One region of the Jeotgalicoccus sp. ATCC 8456 genome, then DNA from elsewhere that is predicted to be linked to it. Evidence: riboswitches for the same ligand, from Rfam matches in the RefSeq annotation. Region 1 holds a riboswitch; the other holds the start of a gene.

Region 1 (3,427 bases):
CTGGCTTATCCTCTGCCTCAGGTCATATACTACAAGGGAATGTCGTCTTTATGTATATACTCTTACTTGTGCCTGCTGCTATTTTAGGTGCGAATATAGGTGTTAAGATTAATCAGAAATTCAACTCAAACAGTCTCGTTATCATCTTACGTTCTGTTCTATTCCTACTGGGTATATATTTAATTTCTCAAACTTTTTTCTAAGGAGTGTATAGTATGGAAGTGAAGATTTATCACACAAATGATATTCACAGTGCGTTAGATAACTATGTGAAATTTACTAGTTTTCTTAACGATAAAAGACACCAATACAGAGATAACATGGTATATGTGGACATTGGTGATCATGTTGACCGCTCACATCCATACACTGAGGCAACGCTCGGTAAAGGAAATATTGAACTATTAAACGAAGCGACATGCGATGTTGCGACGATAGGGAATAATGAAGGTATTACCCTTACAAAAGAACAATTGAAACACCTTTATGATGATGCGAACTTTGATGTTATTTGTACAAACTTAAGAGAGGTTGGTGCGGATAATCCATTTTTTAAACCCTACACTATTAAGGAAGTGAAGGGTGTTAAGATTGGTTTTATAGCGGCGACTGTTGAATTTACCCCATTTTACTTAGCCTTAGACTGGGAAGTTGCAGATGCATTCTCATGGGTTGAAAAATATTTAGCTGAACTTCGGGGTAAGGTGGATGTCATTGTTATGCTAAGCCATCTTGGTATGTATGATGATGAAAATTTAGCGAACCGCTTTCCAGAGATTGATTTGATTTTATCTTCACACACACATCACCACTTTGATTATGGCGAGCGCATTAATGGCGTACTCTTAGCTGCCGCTGGTCGATACGGTGAGTATATTGGAGAAGTGACCTTGAACTTTCAAGGTAAAAAATTGATCGGTAAAAATGCAAAATTGATTGAGGCCGACTTCCTTGCACCTAAAGAAAACAATTATTATCAACTCGGTAAAGAAATGCTGAGTAATACAGTGATTAAAAGTGACGCCTATCCGATTGAAAGACGACTGTATTCTGCCTCTCGTTTTGCATCCTTACTAGCTTATATGATACGAGATTTTACAGACAGTGATGTAGGTCTTATTCATACTGGTCTAGTGGCTAGTCCGTTTGAAGGTGGAGAATTGACAGAGTATGCTTTACACAAAGTATTACCACACGCGATTAATGCTGTGAAAATCGAGTTGACAGGACGAGAAATGAAAGAAGTTTTTACAGAAGCAAATCGTCATGAGTATAAGGATGAGATTGTCAGGGGCCTCGGTTTTAGAGGTGATATATTTGGTGCCTTTGTCATGGATAATATATCGTACGTTCAATCTGAGAGAGAGTATTACATCGGCAATGAATTAATTGATGATGGACGTACATATTCACTTGGTACTTTAGATATGTATACATTCGGTCGTATTTTCCCACAGTTTAGATATTCAAAAAAAGATTATATGATGCCAGATTTACTCCGCGACATTATCAAGAACTATTTAAAATGCTTATAGTCATTTATAAAAGCTTGTGTTATAATGAAAAACAATTGAATAAAAAAAGTAGAGGTTGCGTTTTTTATCAGTAAATATTCTAGCAGGCATGCGATTAGGAATATCGAAAGGGAAAGACGCCGAAGAATAAGACCGGCGGGTACTTATTCTGGGTCTTAGTTTAAGAGACTAAGGACTGTCAGTTATATGATGCGCTACAGTACATTGGAATCATAAATGCGTACATAATAGCGTGTTTATGGTTTTTTTATTTGAAATTTTTAGGAGGAAATACATATGGAATCTTTTTTAAGTTGGGAATACATGCCCTTGGTCCCACCTTTACTCACACTGATCTTAGTTATTATAACTAGAAAAGTCAGTATCAGTTTAGGTGCCGGAATTGTGACTGCTGCTTTCGTTATTGCTGGTGGGCACTTTGGTGAGTTCTTCCAAATTTTAATCGACTCATTTTTAGCAATATTTATTGAAGATGGTGGTTTAAACACATGGAACGCCTTCATCTTAATCTTTTTAACATTACTTGGTATTATGACTGCATTTATGAACATGTCAGGCGGTGCAAAAGCCTTTACGGAATGGGCCTTAACGAAAGTTAAAACTAGACGTGGAGCGGGTCTTATTACCGGACTTTTAGGCGTTATTATTTTTATAGATGATTACTTTAGTTCTTTAATTGTTGGTCAAGTTGCCAAACCCATCACGGACAAATTTAAAATTTCTAGAGCAAAGCTTGCATACTTGGTTGATACAACAGCTTCTCCAGTATCTATAATGGTTCCAATTTCAAGTTGGGGTGCGGGTATTATGGGTATGACAGCTCCATTGTTAGTCAGTGCTGGTCTAGAACATATTTCTCCTTTCCAAAGCTTTATATATATGGTGCCAATGAACTTCTATGTCATTGCTGCAATGGCAATTATGCTTTTCGTTATTATTTTTAAGTTCGATATTGGACCGATGAGAAAACAAGAAGACTTAGCCATTAACGAAGGTATTTTAAGGGATAAGGTACCTGATATGGCAACTGAAGAAGACGACCTCCCAGTTCATGAAGGCTCCAGTGCTAAAGCATTAACAGTACCAATCATCGGTTTAGCAATAACTGTTATTGCAAGCATGTTCATCTCTGGGGGGATTGCGGCTGGTTCTTGGACCTTAATCGATATGTTGGAGAATATGATGATTACCCACTCATTAGTAATTGGTGGTCTTGTAGGGCTAGCTTTAGCTCTAGTTTACTATATTGGACATACAAAGAACGATGATAACTTTGGATTTAAACAAGTACTTTTAGGAATTAAAACAGGGTTCCTTGCAATGTTTCCAGCAATGTTAGTCTTAACTTTCGCTTGGATGATTGGTGGTTTAATTACTGAACTCGGAACAGGTGATGTGCTCGGAGGTATGGTTGAAAGTTCTAACCTGCCCGTTTCACTTGTTCCTGCCGTCATTTTTATTGTTGCATGTATTATGGCTATGGCAACGGGAACAAGCTGGGGTTCATTCGGTATATTAATTCCAATTGCAGGCGAAATTATGATTTCATTAAATGCAACTGATTTATTATTACCATCAATTGCAGCTGTACTAGCTGGTGCGGTATTTGGTGATCACTGTTCACCAATTTCTGATACGACAATTCTATCAGCAACTGGCTCCGGGGCGGACTATATCGTTCACGTAATGACCCAGTTACCTTATGCCATTTTATCAGCTGTTATCGGGCTAGTTGCCTTTGTTGTACTCGGGACAACACTTAGTGTTGGTCTAGCACTACTAAGTTTACTTGCATGTTTAATCGTCGTATTTATTGTTGTAAAATTCATCTACAGACCTGTATCTAAAGAAACCACATAAGAAATAACTGTGGTAAAATAGAGTTATTATAG
Region 2 (3,427 bases), 670 kb from region 1:
CAAAGTTTTCATCGACTAAGTTTAAGACGTTGATTGTGTAGTTTAAGTCACCAACAGCATCTTTTAAAGCGACAATATTTCTGTGTTGGCTGAGTTCTAGTACCGTCTCAGGTTCAATTGATAAGTTCGTTCTGGACGGCACATTATATAAGACAATCGGAATGTTAATGGCATCTGCAATCGTTGTGAAGTGTGCCACTAAACCGCGTTGATTACTCTTATTGTAATAAGGCGTAATTAACATGACTGCGTCAGCACCCGCTTCTTCAGCATATTTCGATAGGGCCATTGAACGCTCTGTAGAGTTTGTTCCGGTCCCTGCAATCACTGGCACACGACCATTCACTGTTTCAATCGCTGTATTTAATAGTCCTTTGATTTCATCATCTGAAAGGGTAGGGGATTCTCCTGTTGTACCATTGATAATTAAACTTTGTGCGTTGTGCTCGATTAAAAATTCAATATGATTTTTATATGCTTCATAATCCACTTGATTATTCGAAAATGGGGTGGTCATTGCAACACCAATACCTTCAAAAATATGGGTCATATTTATCCGCTCCTTATTTATTATCGATTAGCGTTTTAAGAATTTGAACTGTGTTTTGTGCGGCACCTTTAAGTAAGTTGTCTCCGACACACCATACGTGGAAGGTGTTCTCGAGCGTTGGGTCTTTTCTAATACGACCGACGTAAATCTCATTTTTATGGGATGCTTCAAACGGTGTAGGGTAGACACCATTTTTAGGATCATCCATCAAGACAATGTGTGGTACGTTTCTAAAAGCATTCCTAACTTCTTCTTCTGTTGCTCTCTTTTCTAAAGTCACATTAATCTGAACACTGTGACTTGAAATCACCGGTACTCTCACACAAGTTGCAGTGACCTGAATATCATCATTTCCAAGAATCTTTTTCGTTTCATCAATCATTTTGACTTCTTCTTTTGTATAACCATCTTCTAAAAAAACATCAATTTGAGGAATCACATTGTTATATATTGGTTTCGGATATGTTGTCGGTGCTTCACCTTTTGCACCTTCTTCTAAATCCCTAATGCCACCTGCACCTGAACCAGATACTGATTGGTAAGTTGCGTAATGGACACGCTTGATACCAAAGATATCGTAGAGTGGTTGTAAGGCAATGACAGATTGAATTGTTGAACAGTTCGGGTTCGCTATAATCTTTCTATTTAATCTAGGCTCATTAATCTCTGGAACGATGAGATCGATATCATCCTTCATTCTCCAAAAGCTTGAATTATCGATAATGATTGCGCCATTGTCTTCAAAAAGTGGGGCGAACTTTTCACTCGCCCGCCCACCTGCACTCATGACGACATAATCAAAGCCCTCCTTTGTTTTATCTTCCGTTAATTCTTCGACAATGTAAGTTTGTCCTTTAAACTCAACTTCTTTACCACTTGAACGCTTGGATGAAAATAAGACCAAGTCATCAAAAGGGATTTCATATTGCTCAATCATTTCTAACATTTTTGTACCTACAACACCTGTTGCACCAACTACTGCTAATTTCATAACATGCCTCCTAGTTTTATAAGTACAATCAAAAATGTAAATAAAAAAAACAAGCCTGGGTGACCAGACTTGTTTAAAATTTATATACAAGTGATGCACTCCATTATCCGTGAAAATAATGACAAATCCTTAGCTCTTAACCTACGAATCCAACGAGTGGTAGCTGCGTTTCTACCATTCATTTCGGCATCTCACCCTTTAGTCATATACACTTTCGCAGAAGTTAAGTATATGAGTACTCATGATTGATGCGCCTCATCTTAATAATATTTAGTTTTTGTCGTTAGATGTCATTATACATAAGGTAATATTCAAAGTAAACAGAAAGTTCTTATTTCTTGATAATTCCTTTTTCAACAAGGTAATCTTCATAACCAATTTCCTTAACGATTGCCTTGTTGTCAGAGATGTCTAAGACTGTGTTTGAAATTGTATTGATGAACTCTAAGTCGTGTGATGTAAAGATCATAGAACCTTTAAATTTCTTCAAGCCATCGTTGACCGCAGTAATGCTTTCTAAGTCTAAGTGGTTTGTTGGCTCATCAAGTAGAATGACGTTAGCTTGAGATAACATCATCTTACTGAGCATGGCGCGTACTTTCTCTCCCCCTGATAATACGCTCGCTTTTTTCTTCGCTTCTTCACCAGAAAAGAGCATGCGACCTAAGAAGCCTCTTAAGAATGTTTCAGTCTGTTCTTCTGGTGGTGCATACTGACGCAACCATTCAACAAGACTTAAGTCCACACCTTCAAAGTACTCAGAATTATCTTTAGGGAAGTAAGATTGTGATGTTGTGACACCCCAGCGAACTTCGCCTTCATCAGCCTCAATTTCTCCAGCTAAAATACGAAGTAGGGTCGTTCTTTGTAATTCTGATCCACCTGTTAGTATGACTTTACTATAAGGTGCTAAAGTAAATGATAGGTTATCAAGTACCTTTTCACCGTCAATAGAGTAGGAGAGTCCAGTAACTTGTAAGAGCTCATTACCGATTTCTCTACCTGCAGTAAAGTTGACAAATGGATAGCGACGAGATGAAGGTTGAATATCTTCAAGTTCAATCTTATCAAGCATCTTCTTACGGCTGGTTGCCTGTTTAGATTTTGAAGCATTGGCAGAGAACCGAGCAACGAAGTCTTTTAGTTCCTTAATCTTTTCTTCTTTTTTCTTATTTTGGTCTTGGGCCATTTGTAGGGCCATCTGACTAGATTGATACCAGAAATCGTAGTTTCCAACATAGACTTTAATCTTACCAAAGTCTAAATCCGCAATATGTGTACATACATTATTTAGGAAGTGTCGGTCGTGGGATACGACGATTACAGTGTTTTCAAAATCGATTAAGAATTCTTCTAACCACTGTACCGCTTCAATGTCTAAACCGTTGGTCGGCTCATCGAGTAACAGTACATCAGGATTACCGAATAGACTTTGTGCTAAAAGCACTTTTACCTTTTGTGTATTATCAAGTTCAGACATGTTCTTATCAACTAAGTCGTGAGGAATTCCAAGGCCGTGGAGTAGGGACTCTGCATCACTTTCTGCAGTCCAACCACCCATTTCACCAAATTCTCCTTCAAGTTCAGCCGCTCTAATACCGTCCGCATCTGAAAAATCAGGTTTCATGTAGATTTCATTCTTTTCGTTCATGACATTCCATAATTTCTCATGGCCCATCATGACAACGTCTAAAACTCTTGTGTCTTCATAACCAAAGTGATCCTGTCTTAAGAACGCCATGCGTTCGTCTTGTCCTAAAATTACGTGGCCATCTGAGTCAACTTCACCAGTTAATACCTTAAGAAATGTAGATTTACCAGCACCATTTGCACCGATTAATCCGTAGCAATTCCCTGGTGTGAATTTAATGTTTACATCTTCAAAA

Evidence for each region. Region 1 has a riboswitch for lysine ahead of JEM45_RS04895 (Na+/H+ antiporter NhaC family protein). Riboswitches for the same ligand answer to the same signal wherever they lie in the genome.
Region 2: another riboswitch for lysine. It lies ahead of JEM45_RS01640 (aspartate-semialdehyde dehydrogenase); the one in region 1 lies ahead of JEM45_RS04895 (Na+/H+ antiporter NhaC family protein).

The regions. Positions count from the first base shown of each region.
Region 1 is NZ_CP066224.1:969,701-973,127, reverse strand. Features, by position in the region: gene JEM45_RS04905 (sulfite exporter TauE/SafE family protein) at 1-203, shown strand, start outside; gene JEM45_RS04900 (bifunctional metallophosphatase/5'-nucleotidase) at 216-1,535, shown strand; lysine riboswitch at 1,577-1,740, shown strand; gene JEM45_RS04895 (Na+/H+ antiporter NhaC family protein) at 1,812-3,395, shown strand.
Region 2 is NZ_CP066224.1:300,255-303,681, reverse strand. Features, by position in the region: gene dapA (4-hydroxy-tetrahydrodipicolinate synthase) at 1-550, opposite strand, end outside; gene JEM45_RS01640 (aspartate-semialdehyde dehydrogenase) at 564-1,541, opposite strand; lysine riboswitch at 1,627-1,808, opposite strand; gene JEM45_RS01635 (ABC-F family ATP-binding cassette domain-containing protein) at 1,873-3,427, opposite strand, start outside.